3 regions of the Mesorhizobium sp. M3A.F.Ca.ET.175.01.1.1 genome follow, and region 1 is predicted to be linked to each of the others. Evidence: riboswitches for the same ligand, from Rfam matches in the RefSeq annotation. Region 1 holds a riboswitch; each other region holds the start of a gene.
The links. A riboswitch is a leader RNA that binds a small molecule or an ion and turns the genes downstream of it on or off. The one in region 1 is predicted to bind cobalamin.

Region 2: it holds a riboswitch for cobalamin, as region 1 does, so the genes downstream of both, EN818_RS28155 (ABC transporter ATP-binding protein) here and EN818_RS23355 (CbtB domain-containing protein) in region 1, are expected to answer to the same signal.
Region 3: it holds a riboswitch for cobalamin, as region 1 does, so the genes downstream of both, bluB (5,6-dimethylbenzimidazole synthase) here and EN818_RS23355 (CbtB domain-containing protein) in region 1, are expected to answer to the same signal.

What each region holds. Positions count from the first base shown of each region.
Region 1 is NZ_SRTP01000011.1:206,556-216,589, forward strand. It holds gene EN818_RS23300 (ABC transporter permease) at 1-249, opposite strand, end outside; gene EN818_RS23305 (ABC transporter ATP-binding protein) at 236-1,054, opposite strand; gene EN818_RS23310 (ABC transporter substrate-binding protein) at 1,070-2,077, opposite strand; gene EN818_RS23315 (RidA family protein) at 2,331-2,714, shown strand; gene EN818_RS23320 (creatininase family protein) at 2,785-3,582, shown strand; gene EN818_RS23325 (tyrosine phosphatase family protein) at 3,590-4,102, opposite strand; gene cobD (threonine-phosphate decarboxylase CobD) at 4,099-5,151, opposite strand; gene cbiB (adenosylcobinamide-phosphate synthase CbiB) at 5,150-6,139, shown strand; gene cobO (cob(I)yrinic acid a,c-diamide adenosyltransferase) at 6,136-6,765, opposite strand; gene cobU (bifunctional adenosylcobinamide kinase/adenosylcobinamide-phosphate guanylyltransferase) at 6,767-7,288, opposite strand; gene EN818_RS23350 (CbtA family protein) at 7,281-8,072, opposite strand; gene EN818_RS23355 (CbtB domain-containing protein) at 8,088-8,267, opposite strand; cobalamin riboswitch at 8,304-8,503, opposite strand; gene EN818_RS23360 (gamma-glutamylcyclotransferase) at 8,575-9,261, opposite strand; gene EN818_RS23365 (DUF1624 domain-containing protein) at 9,418-10,034, shown strand, end outside.
Region 2 is NZ_SRTP01000018.1:72,208-82,241, forward strand. It holds gene EN818_RS28145 (FAD-dependent monooxygenase) at 1-1,347, opposite strand, end outside; gene EN818_RS28150 (efflux RND transporter periplasmic adaptor subunit) at 1,350-2,489, opposite strand; cobalamin riboswitch at 2,735-2,939, shown strand; gene EN818_RS28155 (ABC transporter ATP-binding protein) at 3,125-3,910, shown strand; gene EN818_RS28160 (ABC transporter substrate-binding protein) at 3,940-4,887, shown strand; gene EN818_RS28165 (iron ABC transporter permease) at 4,969-5,955, shown strand; gene EN818_RS28170 (phosphatidate cytidylyltransferase) at 5,964-6,899, opposite strand; gene EN818_RS28175 (lysophospholipid acyltransferase family protein) at 6,899-7,558, opposite strand; gene EN818_RS28180 (hypothetical protein) at 7,555-7,998, opposite strand; gene EN818_RS28185 (phosphatase PAP2/dual specificity phosphatase family protein) at 7,995-9,335, opposite strand; gene EN818_RS28190 (bifunctional alpha/beta hydrolase/class I SAM-dependent methyltransferase) at 9,348-10,034, opposite strand, start outside.
Region 3 is NZ_SRTP01000003.1:5,617-15,650, reverse strand. It holds gene EN818_RS08075 (TlyA family RNA methyltransferase) at 1-86, opposite strand, end outside; gene dxs (1-deoxy-D-xylulose-5-phosphate synthase) at 286-2,199, opposite strand; gene EN818_RS08065 (pirin family protein) at 2,462-3,382, opposite strand; gene EN818_RS08060 (DUF2277 domain-containing protein) at 3,391-3,657, opposite strand; gene EN818_RS08055 (exodeoxyribonuclease VII small subunit) at 3,683-3,934, opposite strand; gene EN818_RS08050 (histone deacetylase family protein) at 3,938-4,864, opposite strand; cobalamin riboswitch at 4,981-5,161, shown strand; gene bluB (5,6-dimethylbenzimidazole synthase) at 5,203-5,940, shown strand; gene EN818_RS08040 (hypothetical protein) at 5,955-6,935, opposite strand; gene ribB (3,4-dihydroxy-2-butanone-4-phosphate synthase) at 7,135-8,235, opposite strand; gene aroC (chorismate synthase) at 8,312-9,427, opposite strand; gene EN818_RS32590 (hypothetical protein) at 9,426-9,575, shown strand; gene EN818_RS08025 (DUF1344 domain-containing protein) at 9,681-9,941, shown strand.

The DNA of each region.
Region 1 (10,034 bases):
CAGCGTCACCAGCAACGAGGAGAACAAAAGCCCGGCATCGTCATGCAGCGTCTGCAGCACCACGCCGGGGCGCGGCAGGATGTATTGCGGGATTTCGTTCCAGACGCAGATGCGGTCCCACAGCCAGATCGCCAGCACCATGATCGCCAGCGGCAGCACCCATTTGCCGATCCGCTCCAGGCGCTCCTGGCGGACGCGGCGCGCTTCCTCGGGATCCAGCTTCAGCGTGGCGTCTTCAATGGCCGTCATGGTGCAGTCCCGCGGTTGAGTTGATGGCTTTGACCAGCACGTCCGAGGCCTGCCGGCAAAGTGCTGCATAGTCGGGCGAAGTTCGAAATGCCTCATCGCGCGGATAAGGCGCATCGATCGCCAGTTCGCCGAAGACGCGCCCCGGCCGTGCCGCCATGACGACGACGCGGCTCGACAGGAACACGCTTTCGAAGACGCTATGCGTCACGAAGACGACGGTGAAGCGCTCGTCCTGCCACAGTTCCAGCAGGTCATTGTTGAGCTTGAAACGGGTGATTTCGTCGAGCGCCGCGAAAGGCTCGTCCATCAAGAGGATGCGCGGCTTGGTCACCATGGCGCGGGCGATCGAGACGCGCATCTTCATGCCGCCGGAAAGCTCGCGCGGCACGGCGTTCTCGAAGCCGGTGAGATGAACACGCGACAGCATCTCCATCACCGCCGGTTCGGCCTTGGTGCGCGACATTCCCTTGAGGCGAAGCGGCAGCCAGACATTATCGAAGACGCTCGCCCAAGGCAGCAGCGTCGGCTCCTGGAAGACGAAGCCGATATTCGACCGCTCCAGCGGGCCCCGCCAGTCGAGCTGACCGGAGGTCGGCGTCGACAGCCCGGCTATCAGCCTGAGCGCCGTCGACTTGCCGCAGCCCGACGGCCCGAGCAGGCTTAAAAAATCGCCTTCCCGGATCGCAAGGTCGACCTTGCTCAGCGCCGTAACACTGTTGGAAAAGACCTTGCCGACGTTGCGTAGCGAAAGCAGCATCGGGTTTTCACCCGATGCCGCAGCCGTCGCCACTTTCTCCTGGATCATGTCAGGCAGGCCGCCTTACTTTTTCTTCAGCTCCAGGCCGACGCCCTTGTTGATGAAGGCGAGCGTGTAGGCCTTCTTGATGTCGATGCCGGGCTGCGCGACCTTGGCCTTGACCATCTTGTCGTAGAAGCTCTGGATGCGCGCATCGGTCATGGCGCCAATGCCGAGCTTTTCCGAATCGCCGGAATCGACGACGCCGAACTTCTTCAGCTGCTCGATCGAGAAGGCGATCTGCTCATCCGTCATGTCCGGATTGTCCTTCTTGATCAAGTCGTTGGCGGCCTTGTTGTCGCCGTAGAGATAGTTGTACCAGCCCTTGGCCGAGCCATCGACAAAGCACTGGACGACCTCCGGCCGCTTGTCGATCGTGTCCTGCATCACCTCGACGGTGGTCGCATAGGTGTCCCAGCCATAATCGGCGAGCAGGAATTGATTGGGCACGAAGCCGCCTTGCTTCTGCACGGCGAAAGGCTCGGACGTCACATAGCCCTGCTGGATCGACTTCTTGTTGGCGATGAAGGGCGCCGGGTTGAAGGTGTAGGGCACGCGCTTGGCCGCGTCGAAACCGAGCTCGGTGACCATCCACTGGAAGAAGGTCTGCGCGCCCTCGTCGCCGAGAATATACTGGTCGGCATTCTTCAGATCCTCCCACTTGTCCAGCCCCTGCCCCGGCTGGGACATGATGACCTGCGGATCCTTCTGGAAGTCGGCGGCGACGACGCGCATCGGAATGCCTTGCTGGACTGCATCAAAAGCCGAGAGCAGGTTGCCGCCCATGTAGAAATCGATCTTGCCGGCGAGCAGCATCGGCCGGCCGCTGACCTGCGGGCCGCCCTGCATGATGGTGACGTCGAGCCCGCAGGCGGCATAGGTGCCGTCGGCCACGGCCTGGTAGTAGCCGCCATGTTCCGGCTCGGCCAGCCAGTTGGTGCCGAAGGTGACTTTCTCGTTGGCGGCCGCGCCCAGCGTGCTCGCCGCAAGCAGGGCAATCGCGCCCGCCAGCATCTTCTCTTTTCCGACCATTGACATCACCTTCTCTTGGCTCCGGCGCGCCACGCGCTGGGCTCGACTCCATTTGTTCAAGAAGCAAGACACATGCCACCGGCTGGGCCGCCTGATTGCGCGGCAGTCATTGCCAAGGCCGGAAGGGTCATGCTGTACGGCAGGCATCGTGCCCATTTTTCGGACGCCTGTCCATAATCGCCCGGGCGGCATGCACCGCATCTTGCAGGTTTCATGAATCGAGCCTTAGTCTGCCTCCCGACAGGAGATTGCCATGTTCAAATATCTCGCGCCCAAGTCGATCAAGCCGCCCTTCTCGCGCTACAGCCACGGCGTTGAAATCCCGGCAGGCAAGCGCCTGGTGCTGTGCTCGGGTCAGGTCGGTATCGGCCCGGATGAAACCGTTCCCGAGGATGCCGACGCGCAGACCGAGCTCTGCTTCAGGAATATCGCTGCGATACTGAGCGAGGCCGGGCTGACGCTGAACGACGTCGTACGCATCAACGCCTTCGTCACTAGTCGCGCGCATTTGCAAGCCTATATGGATGTCCGAAATCGGCTCTTTTCCGATCCCGCGCCGGCCTCGACGCTGATGATCGTCTCCGGCTTCGCCCGCCCGGAATTCAAGGTCGAGGTGGAGGTTCTAGCCGCAGGCTAGCAATTGCTTGCAGCCGCCAGGCGCTTTAGATCACCGCCAAGCCGAACAGCAGACCAATCGGGAGACGAAAATGACGACCGGACGCGTATGGTGGGGCGACTACCGGACGACCGAATACGCTTCGATCGATCCGGAAGCCACGATTGCCGTTCTGCCGCTTGCCGCGATCGAGCAGCACGGTCCTCACCTTCCGGTCTCGACCGACACCTCGATCATGATGGGGATGCTGGAAACGGTAATCGCTCGCCTGCCCGATGACCTCGATATCCGCATCCTGCCGGTCCAGGCGGTGGGCAAGTCGAACGAGCATCTGCATGCGCCGGGAACGCTCACCCTGCCGGCCGCCACACTGGTGGACGCCTGGACCGAGCTTGGCCTGTCGGTCGCCCGCGCCGGGGTCAGGAAGCTGATCGTCGTCAACTCGCATGGCGGCAATGAAGAGATCATGGGCATCACCACCCGCGAATTGCGCGTGCGCGCCAAGATGCTGGCGGTGAAGACGAGCTGGCAGCGCTTCGGCCGTCCGGCCGGCATGTATACCGAACTCGAGGATCGTCACGGCATCCATGGCGGCGATGTCGAGACCTCGCTGATGCTGCATTTCCGGCCGGACCTCGTCGACATGGGCAAGGCCGACAATTTCGTCTCGAATGTCGGCCGCGCCGAAAAGCAATTCGCCCTGCTGCGCCACACCGGCACGCATGCCTTTGCCTGGATCGCCAGCGACCTCAATCCGAACGGCGTCGTCGGCGATGCCGGCATCGCCACGGCCGAGAAGGGCCGCCTGACCGCCGAGCATCAAGCCGATGGTTTCATCGATCTTGTCAGGGATGTGCGCAAGGCCAAGCTTGCCGACTGGCTGCTCTAGGCGAGGATCATTGGGCCTGTAACGCGAGCTCGAACGGCGTTCCTTCAAAGGCATCCGCGCCGCGCCCGATCGCTTCGATCGCCGCGATCATGCGCCCATCGCGTCCGAGCAGCGCATCTGCGACGGCAATAAGCCGCGGATTGGGCGTCGCTGATGGCGAGACAAAGCGCAGCGTCTTGGCCAGTTCCGCCTCGTCGCGCCTCGGCGCCAGCGCAGCGGCAATGATATAGGCCGACGCCGTCGAGCGGCTGATGCCGGCATAGCAATGCACGACGAGCGGCTTCGCCCGGTCCCAACGGTAGGCGAAGTCGAGCAAGGCGCGCACATGCTCCTCGCCCGGCATGGTCATGCCCTCCTGGGCGACAGCGATGTCATGCATGACCAGATGCAGGTGGTTTTCCGCCAGGATAGAGGCCGGGCGGGTAACCTCGGTCCCCGCGGCAAGCAGCGACAGCAGCCGCTCGGCCCCGGTCCTCGCCACGGTCTCTTCGATCTTCGACAGGGGACAGACATGGATCATCGCGCGATCTCCTTCGGCCCATCCTCGCGCTGCGCGGCCCAGGCGGCAAGCGCGCTTTCGAGCCGTTGCCATTCCTCTTCGCCGGCCGGCAGGCCAGCCCGGAGGACTTGTGGCCGCTCGGCAAAATGACGAAGCAGGATGCCGCGCTCGCCAAGTGCCGAAAACAGGCCTGGAGCGTGAGGGAACGATAGATAACGGAACAAACTGGTGCCGCCAGCGACCGGAACCCCGAATCGACCGAGCAGCGCGTCGATGCGGTGGGCATCGGATGCCAGGCGTTGTCGCATGGCTGTTTGCCATTCCGTGTCTGCCAACGCGCGGATGCCGTATTCGAGCGCCGGTCCGGCAACAGCCCACGGGCCGAACTGCGCGTCCAGCCGCTCGGCCGTCAGCCGATCCGCAATCGCAAAGCCCAGCCTCACCCCGGCAAGGCCGAAGAACTTCCCGAAGGAGCGCAGCACCACGATGCCGCTCTCACGCGCGTCCCCGGCAATGCTGTGCTCCGTCGGGCCGACATCCATGAAGGCTTCGTCGACGACCAGGAGGCCGCCCTTGCTGCGCAGCCGCGCGGCAAGATCGAGCAGTCGATCCCGCTCGACGATACGGCCGTCCGGGTTGTTGGGGTTGACCAGCACGGCGAGGTCGGCTTGCGCCAGCGCCTCGAAATCATTCACTTCGCCCACCGCGTGACCAGCGATCGCGGCGGCTCTGGCATGTTCGGCATAGGTCGGGCCGAGCACCAGCGCCTTGCCCGGCTTCACCAGCGAAGCGACACGCGGCAAGAGAACCTGCGTGCCTGGCGCAGCCACGACCTGCTCCACCGACGGCGCGCCGTAAGCGGCGGCCGCAATTTCGGCCAATTCGCGCAGTTGTCCTGCTTCGGGCAATCGAGACAGGGCGGTGGCGGGCAGATCGAAAAGCGGATAGGAGTGCGGATTGATACCTGTCGAAAGATCGACGAAAGGCAGCGGTGCGTGAGGAAAGAGCGCCCTCGCCCGACCGAGGCTGCCGCCATGATCCACCGCCGCAATCCCTGCAAGAAGTTTCATGTCGATCCTGATCGCCTTCCTGTCACTTGCCGTTGAACTCGCCCTTGGTTATCCGGACTGGCTGTTCCGCGCCATCGGTCATCCCGTAACCTGGATCGGCAGGCTGATATCCTTTCTTGATCGCAGCCTCAACCGCGCCACCGATTCCGACGAATTGCGTCGTCGCCGCGGCGTCCAGGCATTGCTGGTCATCGTGCTGGTGCCGGCAGCCATCGGGCTGACGCTGCATATCCTGCTCTGGCTGATCTTTCCCTCTGGGCTGGTCGCCGCAGCCATACTCGGCTCCTCGCTTCTTTCACAGAAGAGCCTCGCCCAGCATGTCGAGGACGTTGCCGATGCACTCGAAACGGGCGGTCTGACGCTTGGCCGCATCGCCGTTTCGCGCATCGTCGGCCGCGATCCCGAAAAGCTCGACAAGGCAGGCGTCGCCCGCGCCGCGATCGAAAGCCTGGCCGAGAATTTCTCCGACGGCATCGTCGCGCCGGCCATCTGGACCGGCGTCGGCGGGCTGGCAGGCGGCGCCGCCTACAAGGCCGCCAACACCGCCGATTCGATGATCGGCCACCGCACGCCGCGCCACGAGGCGTTTGGCCGGGCGGCCGCCCGCTTCGACGACCTGATCAATCTGCCGGCCTCGCGGCTGACCGGCCTGCTCATCGTGCTGGCGGCCTTCCTCGTCAAGGGCGCCGATCCACGCAATGCCTGGCATGTGATGCAGCGCGACGCGAAGAAGCACCGCTCCCCCAATGCCGGCTGGCCGGAAGCCGCCATGGCCGGCGCCTTGGACCTGGCGCTCGCCGGACCGCGCAGCTACGCAGGCGTGATTGTCGAGGATGCCTTCATGGGCGAAGGCGGCCGCCGCGAAGCCGAGAGCACCGACATCCGCATGGCGCTAAGACTCTATCGCATCGCCGACCGGCTGCTGATTGCGCTGTTCGGCGTCTTGTCGGCGATCGTGATCTATCTGACCATTCTGATCAGCGGCTAAAACTCGATTCCCTGCTGCGCCTTAACCCCCGCCGTGAAATGGTGCTTGGTCAGCCCCATCTCGGTGACCAGGTCGGCCGCCTCCACCAGCAGCGGCTTGGCGTTGCGGCCGGTGACGACGACATGCAGGTCCTCGCGGCGCGCTTTCAGCGCCGCGACCACTTTCTCCAGATCGAGATAGTCGTAGCGCAGTGCGATGTTGAGCTCGTCGAGGACGACGAGGCTGATCGAAGGATCCGCCATCAGTTGCAGGGCCTTGGTCCAGGCAGCCTCCGCCGCGGCGATGTCGCGCTTCAGGTCCTGCGTTTCCCACGTGAACCCCTCACCCATCGCATGCCACACGACCTGGTCGCCGAAGGCGGCGAAAGCATCCTTTTCGCCGGTGTGCCATTTGCCCTTGATGAATTGGACGACGCCGACACGCTTGCCATAGCCGAGCATCCTCAGCGCCAGGCCGAAGGCAGCCGTGGTCTTGCCCTTGCCGGGTCCGGTGTTGATGATCAGCAGTCCCTTCTCGATCGTCTTGCCGGCCACCTCGGCATCCTGCACCGCCTTGCGCTTGGCCATCTTGGCGCGATGGCGTTCGGCGTCCCTGTCGTCGATGGTCTTGTCGTCGATCTCGGCCATGTCACTTCACCTTGAGCGGCAGCCCCGCCACCATCATCAGCACGCTGTCGGCGACGGCTGCGACTTGCTGGTTGAGGCGTCCGGCGGCGTCGCGGAACCGGCGCGCGAGCGCATTGTCCGGCACGATGCCGAGCCCGACTTCGTTCGAGACCACGGACCACGGTCCGCGCGGGCGCGACAGCACATCCGAGAGCCGTCGGCACTCTGCATCGATGTCATGGTCCGCCAGCATATGATTGGTCAGCCACAATGTCAGGCAGTCGATCAGCACCGGCTGGTGATCGGGCAAGGCCTCGATTGCGCCCGCCAGATCGAGCGGCGCGTCGATGGTGACCCAGCCTTCGCCGCGTCGCGCGCGATGCAGCGCGATCCGCTCGCGCATCTCGTCGTCATAGGTTTGCGCTGTGGCGATATAGGCCCAGGGCGACGGGCTTGCCGTCACCAGGGTCTCGGCATGCGCGCTCTTGCCCGAGCGCGCACCGCCTACGATGAAGGTCAGGCGACCTTCGGCGCGATCAGGCAAAGCTGTCGCGCAAGCTGGTCGCGGTGCCGGTGAAGCGTCCGCGCACCACGCCGACAACCGCGCCCAGAACCAGCCAGAACACCAGATCGGTGAGCGTCACGGCGACAACGAACTGGTGATGCAATCCTTCGGGAATCGCGGTCTCGAAGCTTTCCGGCTGCGGCGCGCCAATAATGTGAGGTGCCACGATCAGCGCCACGCCAAGAATGGCCAGCGGCAGCGACTTGCGGAAGGCAATCAGACCGAGCCCGGCCGCAGTCGCGATGACTGTCGAAACCCACCAGATCTGCCTCGGCAGCAGTTCGGCCGCCGGCATTGCCGGGAGTTCGGGCGGCAGGCCGAGGCCAGGCGCCAGTGTGAACACGGCAAAGCCAGCTAGGCCCCAGAACACGCCCTGGCGCCAGTTGCCGATGCCGCCCGCAAATTCCGAGACTGCGACCAGGATCAGCGCGAAGCCGATGCCGGTGACGATATTGGCGACGACATTGAAGGCGAATCGCTCGAAGCCGTCGGCCGGCGCCCAGCCCTCCTCCTCGGCTGGGGCAACTGCCTCGGCGGGCGCCGGGGCTGCGCTGCTCATCGCGCTGCCGGCGGCTGGAGCGGCTGCGCCCACAGGGTTGTCGTTGGTCGCGTGGTCATGGTGATGACCCTCGCCCGCCTTTTCATACACTTCCGCTTTGAGGATCAACGGAACGGTGGCATAGGCCTGCATGCAGGCGAGAACCACACCCGCCACGAGCCCGGCGATCGCCGCGATGAACACGACGTTGCGAAACAGATTCATGATGTCAAACCCTCGTCAGTGGCAGGGAAAAGCCATCGAGTGACGATAGTCGTGGGCAGCGTTGTGGACCGCATCGATATGCGAGAAGCCGACGAAGCCGACGACGAAAATGCCGAGCAGCGCGGCCATCGCCAGTTGCATGAAGCGCGACTGCGAGGAGACGGAAGCGCCGAGGGAAAAGGAAGCGGTATTCATGTCTTGTCCTTTCGCCCTCCACCCGAGGGCATAGAAGTCAACTTTCTTGTCGCCGGCAGGTCTCCTGGCTCGCGGATCCACGCCCTTCCCCACCTTCCCGAGGCAAATCCTCAGTGGTCTATGGGGCAGGACTACCGCACACAGTTGCGGGGGCAGCCACGGCTTTGGGCAGGAAGTCCACCCTCACCGCATTCCCTCTTGGCTCCAAAAACGGAACCGACGACATCGGCGACTATAGGCAGAATCGTCTCCCCCGGCAAACCAAATTCCGCCACGCTGGAGCGTGATTGCGGCACGGCTCGGTGTGCTAGGAGCCGGCGATTCTGGCAGCGACGAGCTGCTGCAGCCGCCACAGGTGAGCATCGTGAATGCCTCGGGCTTCGAGATTCCTGACGGTGTTGTAGAGATAGTCGGCGCCTGAACCCCAGTGGCCGCAGGAGGTCGCAAGCCTTCTGACCACCTCGCCTTCGCTGAGCACGCCGGTATAGGTGGTGCCCTTGCGGTTGATCACGAAGCCCAGGGCCCGAAATGGACCGCTGCCGCTGGCCAAGCTGAGCAGGCGCGGATGGTAGCTTGTCGGCTTGAGCGTCACCTCGCGCCTAAGCAGCTTGTTCAGCTGCTGACGGCGATCACCGTCGCTCAGCCGGAAGGCGACGCCCTTGCATTGCCCGCCGCGATCTAGCGCCATCATCAAGCCCGGGCTCTCTCTGGTGCCGCGCCAGCGTGTCATGTTCATACAGAAGGAACGGTGCCAGCCGCGCGCCACTGCGACCCGTTCCTCGACATGGTCGATCTCAGGCTTCCAGATCAGCGATCCGTAGCCGAACAGCCAGAGCGGCTCGGCGGCGGGGAGTTCAACCTCCAATGCATCGAGCATCGCTTCGTAGTCGGCGTCATCGAGATGCGCGGCATTTGGGTCGGGGCCACTGTCTTCGACGACCCGAAAACAACGGGCAACCAGTTCTTCGGTCAGAGACATCATTCTTGCGGACATTCGATGCACCTTGGGCCGCCGGCATCGCGCCGGCACTGACGGCGCGAGCTTAAGGGCCCCGAGCAGACGCCACAATGCGGGAGAGCAGCCATTCGCCCTCTGTTGTCGGCCCTAACCGTGATAGTCGTTGGGACGACTGAATCGGACTGCGAGATCATGAGCCTTCAAACGACGAACGAAGCCGTTCAGGACAAGCCGAAACACAGTCGCATCATCGCCATCGACATACTGCGCGGCATCGCGCTGATCGCGATGGCGAGTTACCACTTCACCTGGGATCTCGAAAACTTCGGCTACACCACACCTGGCCTGACCGCTTTCGGCTGGTGGAAGATTTATGCGCGCTGCATCGCCTCGACCTTCCTGTTCCTGGTCGGCGTCAGTCTGTTCCTCGCCCATGGCCGCCAGATCCGCTGGCCGGGCTTCTGGAAGCGTTTCGCCATGGTCGCCGCGTCGGCGATCGCCATCTCGGCTGTCACCTATGTCGCTACGCCGGACGGCTTCATCTTCTTCGGGATACTCCACGAGATCGCGCTGGCGAGCCTGCTCGGCCTTGCGTTTCTGCGGCTGCCGCCGTTGCTGACGGCGATCGTCGCTGCGGCCGTGATCGCGGCGCCCTATTATCTGCGGTCCGAATTCTTCGACCATCCGGCACTGTGGTGGGTTGGGCTGTCGGCGACCAACCCGCGCTCCAACGATTATGTCCCGGTGCTCCCCTGGTTTGGCGCGGTGCTTGCCGGCATCTGCGTGGCCAGGTTCGCATCGGCCTCCGG
Region 2 (10,034 bases), on a different contig from region 1:
GGTCGATGCCAGCATCGCCCGGAACTCGGCATTGACCTCGCCATAGACATGGACCTGCCAATCCAGCGACCGCAGCGGCTGGAAATTGTCGCTGCTGCCGTGGACGACATAAGGCAGGCGATCCCCGCCGCTCACCTTGCCTGCCGTGCCCGAGCTGATCGGCCCGGCGCGATACTGGATCGCTGCCTGCGAGATCAAGCCGAAGAAGGCGCGCGAGCCGAACGATGTGTGGAGCAGCGCGTTCAGGAACTTCGGCATCAGATAGCGCCGGAACAGCCCGATCAGCCGCGAGCGGCTGGTGATGAACCGGAAAGCGGTATCGGTGCTCTCGATCAGCTTCTTCGCAAAGGCGATGCGTTCCGGCTCGTAGCTGTAGAGCAGGCGCGGATCGGCTCGCCCCTGCACGACCGCGGCGAGCTTCCAGGCGAGGTTCACCGCGTCGCCCATGCCGGTGTTCATGCCCTGGCCGCCGGCCGGGCTGTGGATGTGGCCGGCATCGCCGACCAGGAAGACGCGGCCGACGCGGAAGCGTTCCGCGACCCGGTGGTGGACGCGGTACGTCGAGAACCAGTTGACTTCATGGACCTTGACGCCGGTGTCGCGCTCGATGTCTGCACGGATCGCCTCGAAGGTGATCGTCTCGTCGGCCTCATGTGCCTTCGGCACGATGCCGATCAGCCTCGCCGAGCCGGACTGCCGGACCGGCATGACGATCGCGAAACCATAGGTGCTGATCGTCGTGTCCATGCCGTTGCGGGTGATCTCGCCGCTGCCTTTGACGTCGGCGACGTAGAAGGACTGCTCGTACGTGCCGCCGGGGAAGCCGATGTTCAGCCCATGGCGCACGGCACTGCGGGAGCCGTCGCAACCGGCGAGATAGGCGGCGCTCACGGTCTCGGTCTTGCCGTTCCGCAAAAGGGTCGCGATGACCGCTTCGCCCTTGTCCTGGAAGGCGACGAGCTCCGTGCCGCGCTCGACCTCGACGCCGGCACGCTCCAGATGCGTGATCAGCACGCGCTCGTGGATATGCTGCGGCAGCGCGAAGGCGAAGGAATAAGGACTGATGCCGCGGCCGAAATCGGAGAGCGGCAGCCTCGCGGCGACGCCGGACGGCGTGTGTATCGTTAGCTGCTCCAGTCTAACGCCCTCGGCAAGGACATCCTCGACGATGCCGATCTGGCGATGGAACTCCAGCGTGCGCGCCTGGACGGCCAGCGCCCGCGACGTTTCGCCGGGAGCCGCCGCCTTGTCGAAGATGCGCACCGGCACGCCGAGCCTGGTCAGCCAAAGTGCGAGCGTCAGCCCGGTCGGGCCGGCGCCGGCGATGAGGACCTTTGTCTTGGACATGGTCATTGTCCTTCTCCCTCAACGATACGAACTTTTTCGTGTTCCCGCAGCCGGTTTACGCCGGCGGTGACGACCACATCGCCCTGGCCAAGCCCGTCGCTGACGACGACCCGATCGGTCTCGTAGCGAGCGACGGTGATGGGCCTCAGTTCCACCCCCGACGCGGCGGTGACCACCCAGACGGCCGGCTTGCCGTCCTTGTCGAACAGCGCGCTGCCCGGCAGCACCACGACCGGCGTGCCGGCCACCTCGGCGCGGCCGGAAACGCTGGCACCGAAGCGCATTTCTTGCGGAGCGTTCTCGAGCGAAACCTTGACCTGGAAAGTGCGGGTCGCGGCATCGGCCATCGGCGCGATCTCGCGGACGGTGCCGATCGCGGTGATCGCCGGATTGCTGAGCAGCGAGACAGTGACCTGCGGTGGCCGCTTCGTGTCGGGCGTGTTGGCGAAGGCGGCTTCCGCGATCGAGAACACCGCGTCGCGCCCGCTCGGATCGGCAACGCGCACCACCATCTGGCCGACAGCGACCGACTGTCCGGCCTCGGCACCGGTGGCGGTGACGATGCCGTCGAATTCAGCATGCAGTTCGGTATAGGCGACCTGGTCCTTGGCCATCTCGAAGGCGATGTTCGCCGATTTGAGCTTGGCCTGCGCCGAGCGCAAATTCTTCAGCGTCGCGTCGTAAGTGGCGCGCGTGGTGAACCCTTTGGCGAGCAGCGCGCCGATGCGGACCTCGGCGGCGCTTGCTTCGACGAGCACGGCTTGCGCCGCCGCGACATCGGCCTCGGCGCTGGCGAGCCGGTTGCGATAATCCTGGTCTTCGATGCGGGCGAGCACCTCACCCTTCTTCACCGTCGAGCCGATCTCGGCGATGCGTTCGAGCAGCTTGCCGGATACGCGGAAGCCGAGGTCGCTTTCGAGCCGCGGCCGTATCTCACCGACGGCCGTGCGGGTGTCGGCGCTGCGGGTCGGGGCGACCGCCATGGCCTTGACCAGTTTCATCTCCGGCGCGGCGGGCTTTGCGTTCGAGGCCTCGCTGCGTGCGCCGTGCCAAACCATGGCGGCGCCGCAGGCGAGGATGGCGATCGAGCCGGCGACAAGGCGGCGCCTCAGCGGCCTGTTATGGAAAAGTGCGGCAATCATGTTGTCTCCGTGACCAAGGTTGCGGTCGCGCCGGGAGGATGCTGCGACCGGAAAATGTTGGCTGGGAGCGATCGGCGTTTTGGCCGGTCTTTCGCCAGCCCGATCTTTTTGCGTTTTCGGGCCCGCGAAATCCCGAACGCTTTCTGAAGTTTTTCCGATGTTTGGCTGAGGCAGTGCCGGAAATCGGGATTTTCGCAAGCCGGCGAGATTGCACGGAAGCCAGTTGCGACTCGTGCGCGGGCGACCTAGGATGGCTGCGTCATGGTCCCGAGCCGCAAGGCGAAGGGTGAAAAGGGAACACGGTGAGATCCGCCTCGGGTCGATGCCGTGGCTGCCCCCGCAACTGTGAGCGGCGAGCTCCATCTGAAAACCACTGGCCGACAAGGCTGGGAAGGCGGATGGCGCGGCGACCCGCGAGCCAGGAGACCTGCCATCGACACGAGTTGACCGGACGGGGTGTGCCGGGAGGAGACGCGGCGCCGGTCTGTCAGCCGGCCGTCCAGCATCCTTCCGTCGCCATTTGGAGAGTGACGGAATGTTGGACGGCTCCATCGATCGCCACGAGTGCGCGCCCTGCCGAAGCTATTTGCTCGGATCAGCCGGCCTGATTCGAAAAGCCGTTCGGGAGAAGCTCCATGACTGAGCTTCTCGAAGCTCGCAGGCTGACGGCCGTGGCAGGCGGCAAGCTCCTGGTCGATGGCGTCAGCCTGTCGCTCACTCCGGGCGAACGGCTGGCCATCGTCGGGCCTAACGGTGCCGGCAAAACCACGCTCTTGCGCATGCTGTGTGGTGCTCTGCGGCCGGCCAGCGGCGAGGTGCGCCTGGCCGGACGCCGGCTGGATAGGATCACGCAGGGCGAGCGTGCACTCAGCATGGCCGTCGTCGGCCAGGCCGACCAGCCTGATCCGCGGGTTACTCTCATCGACTATGTCGAGCTTGGCCGCGTCCCGCATATCGGCATCAGGCGCAAGCGCGAGGATCGCGATATCGTCGTGGATGCGCTGCGCCGGACCGGACTCTTGCCGCTGCTTTGCCGCACGATCGGCTCGCTGTCCGGTGGCGAACGGGAACGTGCGCAACTCGCCCGTGCCATGGCGCAGGAGCCAAAAATCCTGTTCCTCGACGAACCGACCAACCATCTCGATCCGCGCGCCCGCGGCGACCTTCTCGACCTTGTCGCGGACTTCGGCATGACCGTCGTTGCCGTGCTGCACGACCTGTCGCTGGTGGCGCCCTTCGCCACCACGGTGGCGGTGATGAACAATGCCCGGCTGCATGCGCTGGCGCCGCCGCGCGAGGCGCTTGACGCCCAGCTCGTGCGCCAGGTCTTCGGCATCGATGTGCTGCGTCTGCCGCATCCGACAGAAGACCGCGAGCTCACCGTCTTCGACCTTGCCAACGGCGCATCCTCGCCATCCTGAACCTGTCCAAACAAAGGAGCACCTGTCCCTTGAAACGCATCGCGCTGTCGTTTGCCTTTTTGCTCGCCGCCTCGCCGGCCTTCGCTTTTCCGGTCACCATCGACAGCTGCGGCAAGCCGCTGACCTTCGAGGCGCCGCCAAAGCGTGCCGTCATTCACGACCTCAACATGGCCGAGATGGCCTTCGCGCTGAAGCTGCAGTCCTCGATCGTCGGTCTCACCGGCATCACCGGCTGGTACAAGGTCGGGCCGGAGTTCAAGGCCGCGCAGGGCTCGATCCCGGAACTCGCGCCGAAATATCCGACGCTCGAGAATCTGATCGCCGTGCAGCCCGATTTCTTCTTCGCCGGCTGGTACTACGGCATGAAGCCGGGCGGCGAGGTAACGCCGGACACACTCGCCCCGCACGGCATCAAGACGCTGGTGCTGACCGAAAGCTGCGTCCACCTCGACAAGGACCGACCTGCCGCCTCGATGGACCTGCTCTATGGCGACGTCGAGAAGCTGGGCAAGATCTTCGGCAAGGAGGCCGATGCTCAAAAGCTCGTCGCTGGCTGGAAGGCCGAGCTCGCCGACCTCACGGCGAAAATTGGCAACGCCAAGGGCACCCGCGTCTTCCTCTATGATTCCGGCGAGGACAAGCCTTTCACCGCCGGCAGGTTCGCCATCCCGAATGCCATGATCGCAGCCGCCGGCGGCGAGAACATCATGGCCGACATGGAGACGAGCTGGGGCAACACCGACTGGGAGACGGTCGCCTCGCGCAATCCGCAATTCCTCATCCTGCTCGATTACCAGGACGGCGGCGGCTACAAGAAACTGCTCGATTTCCTCAAGGCCCATCCAGCGATGAAAGAGACCGACGCCGTCAAGAACGAGCGCTTCGTGGCACTGCGCTACGCCGAGCTGACGCCCGGTCCCGCCAATATCGAAGCGATCGGCAAGATCGCCAGGGCCATGCATCCGGAAGCGTTTTAGGTCTTGAGCTGAGCTGGGAGTGTTATTGTTGACGGATCGCCTGACGACGTGAATCTACACCACCGATCGTTCGTCTTGTCGATAGCCCTGGGCGCGGCTCTCCTGGTCGCGCTCGCCCTGCTGTCGATCGCCTATGGCTCGACATTGATACCTTTGCGCGAGGTCCTCGGCGCGCTGGCGCATACCGCCGGGCTGGATGGCCCCGCCGTTCCCGGACCCGTGGGCAGCATCGTCGTCGACCTCAGGCTGCCGCGCACCCTGCTGGCGATCGCGGTCGGCGCCGGCCTTGGCGCCGTCGGTGCGCTGCTGCAGACCGTCAGCCGCAACGACCTAGCCGATCCGTTCCTGTTCGGCCTCTCCTCCGGCGCCGCTGCCGGCGCCGTTTCGGTCATCACCGCCTTCGGCGACAGGTTTGGAATATGGACCTTGCCGGTGGCGGCGTTCACCGGCGGCATATTGGCGGCGACAATCGTGCTGCTCCTGGTCTCACGGGTGAGGGGGCAGGGCCCCGAGCGGCTGATCCTTGCCGGGCTCGCCGTATCCTTCATGTTCACCGCGCTTACCAACTATCTCGTCTTCGCCGGCGACCAGCGCGCCGCCCATTCGGTGCTGTTCTGGACCATGGGCGGGCTTGGGCTTGCCCGCTGGGACAATATCGGGCTGGCGGCGCTGGGCGCCGGAATCATCCTCGCCTACGGCCTCTGGAACCACCGCCGCTTGGACGCCTTCCTCGCCGGCGAAAGCGCTGCCGAAAGCCTCGGCGTGCCGGTGGCGCGCATGCGCCGGACGACGTTCCTTGTCGCCGCCTTGGCCACTGCCATCCTCGTCGCGGTCGCCGGTGTCATCGGCTTCGTCGGGCTGATGATCCCGCATCTCGGCCGGCCGCTGGCTGGTCCGCTGCATCGGCCGCTGATTGCAGTCTGCGCGCTGTTCGGCGCGATCCTGCTGCTGGCCAGCGATCTGCTCGCCCGCACGCTGCTGCCGCCGCAGGAATTGCCGATCGGCATCATCACCAGCTCGCTCGGCGCCTTCTTCGTCGTCACGCTCCTGATGCGCAGGCGGATCTAGCCGGCGGATCAAACCGTCCAGAAATAGCGCACGATGTGGAAGAAGATCGGTGCGGCGAAGACCAGGCTGTCGGTGCGGTCCAGCATGCCGCCATGGCCCTCGATCAGGTGGCCCCAGTCCTTGACGCCCTGGTCGCGTTTGATCGCGGAGGCGACGAGCCCGCCGAGGAATCCCATCGCGCAGGCGATGAAGGCGACGGCCGAGGCCTGCAGCGGTGAGAACGGCGTGATGAAGGCGAGCAGCGCGCCGAGCAGGCTCGACGCGACCAGTCCGCCGATCAGGCCTTCCCAGGTCTTCGACGGCGAGACCGTCGGCGAGAAGCGGTGTTTCCCGAACAGCTTGCCGAAGATGTACTGCAGCACGTCGCTGCCCTGCACGACGATGATCAGGAAGGCGATCAGCAGAAGGTTGCGGCCTTCGAAACCCGGCACGTTGAGCGTCAGCAGGGCAGGGACGTGGCTGACGCAGTAGACCGAGATCATGATCGCCCATTGCTGAGCCGAGACGCGTTCCAGGAAGCGTTCGGTGTCGCCATGCAGCGCCGTGATCGCCGGCATCAAAAGGAAGCAATAGACCGGGATGAAGATGACGAAGAGCCCATACCAGGCGGTCCACACCAGCCAGTACTGGACCGGTATGACGATGCCGAACATGCCGAGCAGCACCCAATGGTCGCTACGGCGGCTGTGCGTCAGCGTCACGAATTCGCGCAGCGCCGCGAACGAGATCAGCGCGAACAGGATCGTCATGCCGTAACGGCCGAAGAAGAAGGCGACCGTCATCAGCGCCACCATCACCCACCAGGCGTTGATGCGCTGGGTGAGGTTGACGAGCGTCGCGCTGAGCGGCTTCGGCGCGCGCATCGAAAGGATGCCGGAGGTGACGCTGGCGGTGCTCAGCACCACGAAAAGGCCGATGATCAGTATGCTGATTTCGTGGCGCATCAATCGTCTCGTTCGGGGCGCGGATTGAGCGCCAGAAGTTCGGCCCGGGCGCGCTCGAGAAAGGCGCGGCGCTCCTCGCCCGGCGCCACCGACACCGGCGCGCCGAAGACGACGCGGCAGAGCAGCGGCACCGGCAGGAACTGGCCCTTGGGCAGCACGCGCGACATGTTCTCGATCCAGCAGGGGATGAGCTCGACGTCCGGGCGCGCCATCGACAGATTGTAGAGCCCGGAGCGGAACGGCAGCAGCTCGTCGCTCATGTTGCGGGTGCCTTCCGGGAAGATGATCAGCGAGTGGCCCTGGTCGAGCACCGAGAGCATGACCGAGATCGGGTTCTCTTCCGGACTGGTCCATTGCCTGCTGATCAGCACGGAGGACAGCATGTCCTCAGCGATGAAGCGGCGCAGCCGCGACTTGCCCCAATATTCGGCCGCGGCGATGGCGTGCGTGATGGCCCGCTCCTTCTCGCTGAGGCAGGCCGACAGCAGGATGAAATCGCCATGGCTGGTGTGGTTGGCGAAATAGATGCGCTGCCGCTCCGACGGCTGGCTGCCGCTCCAGATCGGGCGCACGCCGGTCACCGCCCAGGCCAGCGCCGACAGGCCGACGGAGGTCGCCGTCTGCAACAAGGTGAATGTCCTGAGCGAGAGCCTGCTCATCGCGGCATCCAGAAACCGGCCGTCAGGAACGCAACGACGAAGATCGCAAAGGCGATCCGCTGCCGGGTGAGCAGGCGGCGCGTGCCGGCGATACGGTCGTCGAGGGGGCGCTTGTTGGCCGGAGCGGGCTTCAGCCGCATGCGCGCCAGAAGGTCGTCGACGGCGGCGCCTCCGGAAACCTCGTCGTCATGAGTTGCCATCAGCCGGAACAGCAGCGCGTCGAAGACGAGAAGCGCGGAAAGCCCCAGCACCACGACGGCACTCGCCGAGGCCACCAAAAGCGCCAGCACCGCGAGCGGTGCCTGGAACGCGCCGCGCGCCGAGGCGACCAGCGGCGCGACACTGTCGCAGGCGATCACGACGGCAGCCGGCCATGCTGCCTGCTTCACCAGCATGGCCGCAAACCGGCCGGTCCGTTCCCGATAGGCGCCGTCCGTCATGCCGGCTCGTCCAGTCCGATCTGAAGATGCACCGGACGACCGGACGCGGCGAGTTGCCTGCGCGCCTGCGCCGGCGTACGCGAGCGGCCGGTGGCGACCAGCCATGCGGCGACGACGGTGGCGCTGCGCTGGAAGCCGAGCGCGCAGCAGACGAGCACCGTGCCTTCCCTGCGCGCCGGCTCGATCGCACCCGCCGCCTGGTCGAGCCTGTCTGCGGGCGGCGGCAGCAGGTCGAGCATGGGGAGGCTGATCCAGCGGCCCACGGCCCCACGCGGCCGCTCCAACTCGGCGGCAAGATCGATCACCGTGCCGAAGCGGTTGGCTTCGCCGGCTGCGGGAAAACGTCCGAGGAAGACGCCGTTGCTGACTGCCACTACCGGCGGCAGCTTGCGTGTCCATGCCAGAACGTTGAGTCTGGCGCCCAGGCGATAGGGCCAAAGCACGACACGGCTTGCCAGCGACACATGGCCGTCCGCTGTCTTCTGGAACACCTTGGCGCCGGCTCCGGCATAGCCGAAGGCGACGATCGCCAGCGCCAGCGCCGGCCACAAAAGGACAAGCGCGACAGCGCAAAAAAAGACGCCGATGGCGGCGCCGGCCAGAGCGAGGGCAGCACCCGTCGCGTAATACAGGGAAAGCCGCCGCGCCTTGGCATCGGCGGTCAGGCGGAAACCGGCAAGCGGCAGCTCGCCCTTGGCCGGAAACAGCCACAGCGCAAGGAACCCGAGCAACGCGCCGGTCGGGATGTCGATGAAATGGTGCTGCCACGTCGTCAGCACCGAGGCGCCGATCAGGAAGCACCAGCCGTGCCAGATCGGCAGGAGGATCCCGCCGAGGCGCTGGCGCCAGTGATCCCAGATGATCACCAGAAGCGCAATGTGCAGGGAAGGGGCCTGGTTGAAGGGCTTGTCGAAGCCGCCGAGCACGGCAAACAGGAAACCTGGCACTCCGCTCGTTGCCGGGCGCACGAAGGTCGCAGTCAGCGGAAACAGGATGAAGCAGCCGACGGCGACGATCTGCGCGGCCAGGTAGCGGCCGGCCAGCCGGTCGACACCCTGCCTGCTCCCGTTGAGCAGGAGCGACAGCCCGTAGAACAGGTTGATCGACCAGTAGGGCACGATGGTCCAGGCGAGGAACGGCACCGCGTGCTCCCAGGAGAAGACGATGCTGCCGACATGGTCGCGCGTCGAGGCCAGCCAGTTTGCGAAGCCGTAGGTCGAATAGAAGAACGGCGCCAGGAAGGCGAGCCAGAGCGCTGCTCGGACGACGATCCGGCTGTAGGGCTCGGGAGTTGCTGTGGAGGCTTGAAGGCGCTGCGCCTCGGTACCGGTTGGCATGCCTGGACCGTCCTAAACCCGCCTTGCGAGCGAGACGGTGAAGATCCCCCACTGGTCGATGCGCTGGTCGAGCTTTTCGAAGCCGGCAGCCTCGACGAGTTGGTCCATTTCGCTCTGCGTGCGCCGCCGCATCACCCAGGCCTGTCCGCCGCGATGCGAGGTCAGGCTGCGCGCGATCATTTCGAGCTGCGGATGCCAAGGCTGGTTGGTGTAGATGAGCAGGCTCCCCGGCTGCATGGCACGGGCGAGACCGCTGAGCGAACGGGCAATCAGCGCGTTGTCGGAGAAGAGCTCATAGAGGCCCGAGACGATGGCGAGATCGGGCGCGGGATCGAGCGCGGCGAGCCCGTCGCCATCGAAGGCATCGGCCAGGTGGAACGAAACGCTTGGCGGCAATTGCCGTTCGGCTATCAGGTTGCGCCCCAACTCGACGTTGAGTTCGGAATAGTCCTGCAGGCGCACGCTGGCCGGGTGGTCCGGGCTCTTGGCGATCGCGTCGAGAACATAGCGGCCGTGTCCGGCCGCGATGTCGAGAATGTGCGCCGGCCGCCCGGCCGCTTTGAGCGTTCGAAGCGACGAGTCGATCAGCTCCTCGAGGTTGAGCTTGCGCTGACGGATGCCGCGCCAGCCGATGGCGTCGAGGAAAACGCGATCGACAGCGCGGCCGATCGGGCCGAGACCGCGTGCCTCGTTCTCGTA
Region 3 (10,034 bases), on a different contig from region 1:
GCGCGCGAGCGGCTGGCGAACAGGCCGCGCTCGACGAGCAGTTCGTCGAGCCTCAGGCGCGTGCTGGCTGGCAAGGGAGAATTCATCGGCCTTCATTGGCGAAAGCCGGCCGCGAAGGCAATGGGCATCAGAAGACCGTCCGCGACACACGACGCTCGACGCCGGCGTCAGCAGCTGAGGAACCTGCTCGTATGTCACGTCATCTTGCCGGCGACGATACGGCAGCGCTAACAACAAGTTACAGCTTTAAGCCGGCAAACCGATTCAGAAAGTTGAAGCTTCGATTCAGGCGCGCTGCGCCTGCACGCCGTGGCCCAGCGCGGCGAAGACCGTGCGCACGATGCCGGCCGTATCGAGGCCCGCGTCGGCATACATCTTCTCGGGCTTGGCGTGGTCCGTGAACTCGTCCGGCAAGATCAGCGGGCGCACCTTGAGGCCGTTTTCCAGCAGCCCTTCATGGGCGAGGAAATGCAACACCTGGCTGGCGAAGCCGCCGATCGCGCCCTCTTCCACCGTCACCAGAACCTCATGCGAGCGCGCGAGACGGCGGATGAGTTCCTCGTCCAGAGGCTTGGCGAAACGGGCATCGGCGACCGTGGTCGAAAGGCCCGCCGCGCCGAGTTCCTCGGCGGCGAGCATACAATCCTGCAGCCGCGTGCCGAAGGAGAGAAGCGCCACCTTCGTGCCCTCCTTCAGGATGCGGCCCTTGCCGATCTCGAGCACCGAGCCGCGCTCCGGCATGTCGACGCCGACGCCATTGCCGCGCGGATAGCGGAAGGCGATCGGGCCTTCGTCGTAGGAAGCGGCGGTGCGCACCATGTGGCGCAATTCCGCCTCGTCGGCGGCGGCCATGACGACGAAGCCGGGCAGCGAGGCCAGGAAGGTCGTGTCGAAGGCGCCGCAATGGGTGGCGCCGTCGGCGCCGACGAAGCCGGCGCGGTCGATCGGGAAGCGCACCGGCAGTTTCTGGATCGCCACGTCATGCACGACCTGGTCGTAGGCGCGCTGCAGAAAGGTCGAATAGATGGCGGCGAAGGGCTTGTAGCCCTCGGTGGCGAGACCGGCGGCGAAGGTCACCGCATGCTGCTCGGCGATGCCGACATCGAAGGTCCTGGCCGGGAACACCTCACCGAAGAGGTCGAGGCCGGTGCCGCTCGGCATGGCGGCGGTAATCGCCACGATGCGGTCGTCCTCGCGCGCCTCCTGGATCAGGCTCTCGGCGAACACCTTGGTGTAGCTTGGCGAGTTGGCCGGCGCCTTGGCCTGCGCGCCGGTGATGACGTCGAACTTGTTGACGCCGTGATATTTGTCGGCGGCGGCTTCGGCCGGCGCGTAGCCCTTGCCCTTCTGGGTGACGACATGGATCAGCACCGGGCCGTCGGCATTGTCGCGCACGTTCTTCAGCACCGGGATCAGGTGCTCGAGATTGTGCCCGTCGATCGGACCGATGTGGTAGAAGCCCATCTCCTCGAACAGCGTGCCGCCGGTGACGTAGCCGCGCGCATGCTCGACGGCGCGCGTGATGGCGCGATCTGCGCGCTTACCGAGATAGGACGACAATTTCTTGCCGAAATCGCGCAGGCCGAGATAGGCCTTGCCCGAGGCGAGCCTGGCCAGATAGGCGCTCATCGCACCGGTCGGCGGGGCGATCGACATGTCGTTGTCATTGAGGATGACGATCAGGCGGGCGTCGAGCGCACCGGCATTGTTCAGCGCCTCATAGGCCATGCCGGCCGACATCGCGCCGTCACCGATGACGGCGATGACATTGTTGCGGCCGCCGGAAAGATCGCGGCCCATGGCCATGCCGAGTCCGGCGGAAATCGAGGTCGAGGAATGCGCGGCACCAAACGGGTCGTATTCGCTCTCTGCTCGCCGGGTGAAGCCGGAGAGCCCGCCCTCCTGGCGCAGCGTGCGGATGCGGTCGCGGCGGCCGGTCAGGATCTTGTGCGGATAAGCCTGGTGGCCGACGTCCCAGATCAGCCGGTCTTGCGGCGTGTTGAAGACATAATGCAGGGCGACCGTCAGCTCGACCACGCCGAGGCCGGCGCCAAGATGGCCGCCGGTATGCGAAACGGCATCAATCAGCTCGGCGCGCAGTTCCGTCGCCAGCTGCGGCAGCGCGCTTTCGTCAAGCGCCCGCAAATCCGCCGGGATGCGGACCTGGTCGAGAAGCGGGGTTTCGGGTTTCTGGTTCACTGCGGAGCGGCCTGTAAGATCTTAACCTTGCGTCAGAGAGGTTAACCGTTTCACGGGACCGCTCTGTCTCTTTGTTCCACGCAATTCCGGACGCAAAACCGTTTCACACTTTTCCTGGAATTGCTCTTTGTTCCACGCGATTTCGGACGGAAAACCGTTTCACACTTTTCCTGGAATTGCTCAACCTTCACAAATATGCGCCTCGATCATGCGCGAAATATGCCGCCGGCAGGCGAATGTAAATGCGTGTCAGTGACGCGGTTCAGCTTTCCGGCAGCGGAATGAACTCTTCCTCATCGCCGGGAACGATATCGAAGCGGCCTGTCTTCCATTCTTCTTTTGCCTGCTCGATGCGTTCTTTCGAAGACGAAACGAAGTTCCACCAGATATAACGCCTGGAGCCGAGCGAGGCTCCGCCGAACAGCATAAAATGCGCCCCCCGCTCGGACGAAACGACGATCTCGTCGCCCGGTTTGAAGACCAGCAGCCGTTCTGCGGGGAAGCGGTCGCCGGAAATCGAGACCTCGCCTTCCAGCGTGTAGATGGCACGTTCCTCGGCCTCGGGGGGAATTTTCACGCTGGCGCCCGGCGCCAGCCGCAGATCGGCATAGAGCGTGTCGGAAGCGGTCGTGACCGGCGATCGCAGCCCGGACAATTCGCCGATGACGACACGGCCGCTGATCCCTTCGGCATCGATCTTCGGCAGGCGGATCACCGCCGTGTTCTCGAAGATCGGAGCGACCTCTTCCTTGCCGTCGGGAAGCGCCAGCCAGGTCTGCAGGCCGGAGATCGACATCGGCGCGCCGCGCAGTTCCTCCGGCGTGCGCTCGGAATGGACGATGCCGCGCCCGGCGGTCATCAGGTTCACGTCGCCGGGCGCGATCACCATCTCAGTGCCGAGCGAGTCGCGATGCCTTATCCTGCCATCGAACAGATAGGTGACGGTTGACAGCCCGATATGCGGGTGCGGGCGCACGTCGAGCGCCTGCCCTGCCCTCAGGATTGCCGGTCCCATGCGGTCGAAGAAGATGAACGGCCCGACCAGCCGGCGCTTTGCCGTCGGCAGGGCGCGGCGAACCTCGAAGCCGCCGATGTCCTTGGCGTTGGGGACGATCATCAACTCGATACGATCGCAGGCGAAGGCATCGCCGGGTTCAGGATCGTTGGCCGGGAAGAAGCTCATGCGATGGCTCAGGCGAAGCGGAGTGCTGACCTGGCCTTCGCCTTGGCAGCCTCTTCCTCGCGATTGCGCGGATGCTGGGTGGTCTCCATGGAATCGAGCAATTCACGCGCCGCTGCGGCAATCGCTTCGACGGCATGGTTGAAGGCATGCTCGTTTCGCTTTGACGGTTTGGTCGAACCGCTCAGCTTGCGCACGAACTGCAACGCCGCGTCATGGACTTCGTCGTCCGTCGCCGGCGGCTCGAAGTTGAACAGGGTCTTGATGTTGCGGCACATGCTTGAACTCCTTGCCCGTTTTTACCTACTCGGCGTCCAGCGGCTCCGTTCCGACCGGCTTGCCGTCGCGTGACAGCCTGATCTTCTCGACCTTGTCCTCGGCCGCCTTCAGCAGACGATCGCAATGTGCCTTCAACGCCTCGCCGCGCTCGTAGATGCGGATCGACTGGTCGAGCGGGACGTCGCCGCGCTCCAGATCATCGACGATCTTCTCCAGTGCGTCGAGCGCCTGTTCGAAGCTCATCGCCTTGACGTCCTCATTGCCTTCGCCAGCCATATCCTATCCCTTCATCAGCCGCCCGACATGGGCGGCGACCGAAAATGCCAATCCCTGCAGATCGTAGCCGCCCTCCAGCAGGCTGACGAGCCGATTGCCGCTGTGGCGCCCGGCGCGCTCCATCAGTTGCCCGGTAGCCCAGTCGAAATCATCCTCGGTCAGGTTGATCTCGGCCAGCGGATCGCGATGATGCGCATCGAAACCGGCAGAAATGATGATCAGGGCGGGCGCGAAGGCGTCGATCGACGGCAGCACGCGCGACAGGAAGGCGTCGCGGAACAGTTCGCTGCCGGTGCGGGGGGCCAGCGGCGCATTGACGATGTTGCCGGCGCCGGTCTCGCTCTTTGCGCCGGTGCCGGGATAAAGCGGCATCTGGTGGGTCGAGCAATAGAGCACCGACGGATCGTCCCAGAAAATGTCCTGCGTGCCGTTGCCATGGTGCACGTCCCAGTCGACGATGGCGACGCGCTCGGCCTGGTGCTTCTTCTGCGCGTAGCGGGCCGCGATCGCGGCGGTGTTGAACAGGCAAAAGCCCATCGCGGTGGTCTTCTCGGCATGATGGCCGGGCGGCCGCGCAGCAACGAAGACATTGCTGGCGCGGCCGTCGAAGACGTCGTCGACGGCCGCATTGGCGGCGCCGATCGCCGTCACCGCGGCCTGCCAGCTCTTCGGGCTGGCGCTGGTGTCGGCGTCGATCGAGACGATGCCGCTCTCGGGAATGGCGGCGCGGACGCGGGCAACGAAATCCTGCGGGTGGGCATAGAGAATGGTCGCCTCATCGGCTTCCGGCGCCTTGACGCGATCCAGAGCCGAAAATGAGTCATCATCCAGCACACGCTCGATGGCGCGCAAACGGTCGGGCCGCTCGGGATGACCGGGTGGCGTAAGGTGTTCCAGGAATACCGGATGAGTGTAGAGACGGGTTGTCATGGCGCCTAATCTAGGCACGCGCAGCCCGGATGACCATGTTTCAGCGCCGAATGGCTGGGGAAAATTCGCGCCCGATAGTGTCGCTGACGGCATTGGCGCGGCGCCCGCCTCACGGTAAGGTCGTGTCACTGCCTGGTGCCCGCAACGCGCGGGAGAATCGGGAACACGGTTGAACTCCGTGGCGTGCCCAACGCTGTAAGGGGGACCGCGCCGGCAAAAGCCACTGTCGATGACGGGAAGGCGCCGGACGCGGGACGATCCCGAGCCAGAAGACCGGCCTGGCAGACATGGTCTTGCGCTTGGTCAGGCGCAGGGCTGCTGTCGCAAGGGGAAAAGCGATGCAGGCAGGAGCGGCCGCCGGCGGCGGCGATGACTTTGACCAATTGGCGCGCGAGGCGGTCTACCGGGCGATGTTCACCCGGCGCGACGTGCGCAGCCATTTCGTCGCCGACGATCTCGACGACAGCGTGCTGGCGCGGCTGCTGACGGCCGCCCATCACGCGCCGTCGGTCGGCTACATGCAGCCGTGGAACTTCATCGTCATCCGCGATGCTGAACGGCGCCGCCAGGTGCGCGACCTGTTTTTGGCGGCGCGCGAGCAGGAATTGCCGGCCATCGAGGCGGAGCGGCAGGCGCTCTACCGCAAGCTGAAGCTCGAAGGCATCTGCGAAAGCGCGCTCAATCTCTGCATCACCTGCGACCGGCAGCGCTCGCAGAACTCGCCGCTCGGGCGCTGGCACAATCCGGAGATGGATCTCTACAGCACCGTCTGCGCGGTGCAGAACTTCTGGCTGGCGGCGCGCGCCGAAGGCGTCGGCGTCGGCTGGGTCAGCATCATCGAGACCGAAGCGCTGAAGCGGCTGCTGTCGATCCCCGACCATGTCACGCCGATCGCCTATCTGTGCGTCGGCCGCGTCTCGGCATTCGCGCCGAAGCCGGACCTGGAAGCACATGGCTGGGGCAGGCGCCTGCCTTTGCCCGAACTGGTGATGAGCGAGACGTTTTGCGGCGCCGGCGAGGCACCGCTCAAATCGGCGATCGCCAGCCTCGGTCTCGGCGACCGGCCGAAGCCCTGATCAGGCGGCTGCTATCAAGCCGCCCGGGGCGCATCCCAGCGCGAGCCGCCGAAGGAATTGAGCGCCTTGTCGCGAAGCTCCCTGAACTTCGACGAGGTGTCGGCCAGGCGCCGGTCCCATTCGGGATTGGGAGCCTGGCCCTCGATGGCGGCGAAATAGACCTGCATCAGCGAGGCGATGGCGAAGGGCTCGATGAAGGCCGCCTTGAAAGCCCAGGCAAAGACGATGGCCAGCACGAAGGCCCAGCCGGCAAGCTGCCCGGGCATGACCCACAGGATGGCACCGGCCGGCGCCAGCATCAAAAGGAAGATGACGAAGGACACGCCCCACATGATCACCGCCAGCCAGACGGCGTTCTTGACCATGTGCTTGCCGTTCTGCGCGTAGAGCACGACCCCTTGCCTGGCGGTCTCGAAAGGCGTGTTCGAATTGATGCGGATATTGTAGCCGAGGATGATCTCGTCGACATAGGTCAGCGACAGGCGGATGACGGTGTTGATGAAGCTGACCACGCCACTGAGTCCCGGAATGGGCAGGAAGGCGGCGATGCCGCCGACCAGGCCGGAAATGGCGCGGATCGCGCCCTTCACCAGTTGGTCGACGACGAAAAGGATGTTGGCCTCGGCAAAGCGCTTGGTCACCACCTCACGCGCATAGGCGATCTGGCCCTGGCCGTCGGGCACGTCGTGGCCGTCGATCAGGTGGACGATCACGGCGATGTGGCCGGCCTTGAGGACGTAGAGGATGTATTCGCGGATCCAGTAGACCGCGATCGAAACGACGCCAAAGCCGACAACCCCGCCCCATAGGGCAAACGACATCGGCCCGTCGGGATCGGTGGAGATGTGGCCGACGCCGTAGCCGACGCTGGCGCCGGTTCCGGTCGCCATGATGTAGGCCACCGTGATGCCGAAATAGACGATCATTCGAAAGGCAATGAACGGCCAGGTCCTCATCATGATGGACACCGACCTGCCGACGCTGAAGTCCCACATGACCCCGACTCTCCCGCCTCAGAGAATGGCCGAGGAGGATGCTCTCACCCGCACGTTTGTCAATTGTGGCTGCGGCTCGCGGCTGCCAAAACCGGTGCACAAAGTCGACGGTATGGTTAGCCAGTGGTGTGACCAGGGCCCGCTTGAGCAGGCTTTCGAGCTACCGCTCGGAAGCCGCAAGCGTCACCCTGAATCCCACCTACAGGATTTCGGTCTTGGCGATGTGGATGCCAAAGCCCTCGAGACCAACATAGTGGCGCTCGCGCGAGGCAATCAGGTTGATCGACGAAATGCCGAGATCCTTGAGGATCTGCGCACCGAGGCCGATCTCGCGCCACTCGTTCTCGCGGCGGCGCGCCTCCTCGTGGTCCTCGCGTTCGCCGCTCGCCGGACGGTTGCGCTCCTGGTGGGCGACGCCGACCGAGCCCTCGCGCAGATAGACGATGACGCCGCGCTTGCGCTCGCCCATGGCTTTCATGATCGCGTCCAGCCGGTGGCTGGTGCCGAAGACGTCGGTGACGACATCTTCCGAATGCAGGCGCACCGGAACGTCCTCGCCATCGCGGATGTCGCCGAAGACAACCGCGACGTGGTGCATGGAATCCCAGGGAAGCGTGTAGGTGAAGACCTGCGCCTTGCCGCCGGGCGTGTCGATGTCGGAACAGGCGACGCGCTCGACCAGCGTTTCCTTGCGCTGGCGATAGGCGATGAGATCGGCGACCGAGACCTGCTTCAGGCCGTGCTCCTCGGCGAAAGCCTGCACCTCGGGGCCGCGCTTGACGGTGCCGTCATCATTGACCAGTTCGGAGATGACCCCGATCGGCGGCAGGCCGGCGAGCTTGCACAGATCGACCGCCGCTTCGGTATGGCCCGAACGCATCAAGACACCGCCCTCGCGCGCGATCAGCGGGAAGATGTGACCGGGACGGACGAAATCGGAGGCGCCGACATTGCCGTTGGCAAGGTTGCGCACCGTGAGGGTGCGGTCGTCGGCGGAGATGCCGGTGGTCGTGCCGTGCTTGAAATCGACGCTGACGGTGAAGGCGGTTGTGTGGGCGGAATCATTGTCGGCCACCATCGGCGCCAGGTTCAGCCGCCGCGCCTCTTCGCGCGGCATCGGCGTGCAGACGATGCCGGAGGTGTTGCGGACAATGAAGGCCATCTTTTCCGGCGTGCAGTGAACGGCGGCAACGATCAGGTCGCCCTCGTTCTCGCGCCCGTCATCGTCCATGACGACGACGATCTCGCCGCGCTCGAAGGCGCGGATCGCTTCGACGATCTTCTTCTGGTCGTAGGGCATGAGGTGCTCGCTTCGCTCGCAGGAAATAGGCAGTAGGCAGTAGGGAAAGAAAAAGGCTGTTCGGGCGGCCTACTGCCTATTCCCTACTGCCTATTCCCTTACCTGTCTGTCCTCTGTGCCGCAGATAATGATCCGCGATCGCGCAGGCAACCATGGCTTCGCCGATTGGCACAGCGCGGATGCCGACGCATGGATCGTGGCGTCCCTTGGTCATGACATCGACGTCCTTGCCGTCCTTGTCGATCGACTTCCGCGGCGTCAGGATCGAGGAGGTCGGCTTGACGGCGAAGCGGGCGACGATCGCCTGCCCGGTCGAGATACCGCCCAGGATGCCGCCGGCATGGTTGGACAGGAACACCGGCTTGCCGTCATTGCCGATGCGCATCTCGTCGGCGTTCTCTTCGCCGGTGATGCGGGCGGCCTCGAAGCCGTTGCCTATCTCGACGCCCTTGACGGCGTTGATCGACATCAGGCCGGAGGCGATGTCCTGGTCGAGCTTGGCATAGATCGGCGCGCCGAGGCCCGCCGGCACGCCTTCGGCCACGATCTCGATCACCGCGCCGACCGATGAGCCCGCCTTGCGGATGCCGTCGAGATAGGCAGCGAAGACCGGAACGGACGCTGGATCGGGAGTGAAGAACGGGTTTTCGGCATCGCCGACGAAATTCCAGTTCCAGTTGGCGCGATCTATTCGTTTCTCGCCCATCGAAACCAGCGCGCCGCGCACGATCATGCCCGGCACCACCTTGCGCGCCAACGCGCCGGCAGCCACCCGAGCCGCGGTCTCGCGCGCCGAGGAGCGGCCGCCGCCGCGATGGTCGCGCAGGCCGTATTTGACCTCATAGGTGTAATCGGCATGGCCGGGCCGGTACTGGCGGGCGATCTCGCCATAGTCCTTGGAGCGCTGGTCGACATTCTCGATCAGCATCGACACCGGCGTGCCGGTGGTGATCATCGTCTCGCCGTCTTCGTCGAGGATGAAGCCCGAGAGGATTTTCACCTCATCCGGCTCGCGGCGCTGGGTGACGAAGCGCGACTGGCCTGGGCGGCGCCTGTCCAGTTCGGCCTGGATATCCTCCCGCTTGAAGCGGATGCCGGGCGGACAGCCGTCCACAACGCAGCCGAGCGCGGCGCCATGGCTTTCACCCCAGGTGGTGACGCGGAAAAGATGGCCGAAGGTGTTGTGAGACATGGAAAGCGCCCTGCCCGGCGGCGGAGCCGGCAAACTAAAAGTGGTGCAGCGTTCCTCACGCATCCAAAAGGACGCGCAGCGCTGCACGCTGCCTTCTATTGGCGTTTTCCACAGCGGTCAAACGGTGTTCCGGCGCATCAATCTGTGATCGGGCGGATTTAGTTTTGACACATTCGGTTGGTTTCTGCTCTCTTCCATCCGCCGTTGAGGATCCGCCGCTGACCAGCCGGCGCAATGACCAAAGAGGACGACGATGCGTACCCTGATTGGCGCTGTTGGCGCCATGCTCTTGATTTCCACCGCCGCCTTCGCCGGCCAGACCGAAGGACTGATCAAGAAGGTCGACAAGGACACGCTGACGCTGACGCTGGACGACGGCAAATCCTACAAGCTCAACGCCGAGACCGATCTGGACGCACTGAAACCCGGCATGGACATCGTCATCGCTTTCGACGTGACCAATGGCGAGAACGTCGTTACCGATATGCAGCTGCCGGACAGCGACCAGAATTAGTTCCTCGCTGCGAGGTCTTGGCCAACGCGGTGCGCCGGTAGAGGACCACTTTCGAAATTAGCCGGACGCCGAAAGCTTCGTCATTCTAGGGCG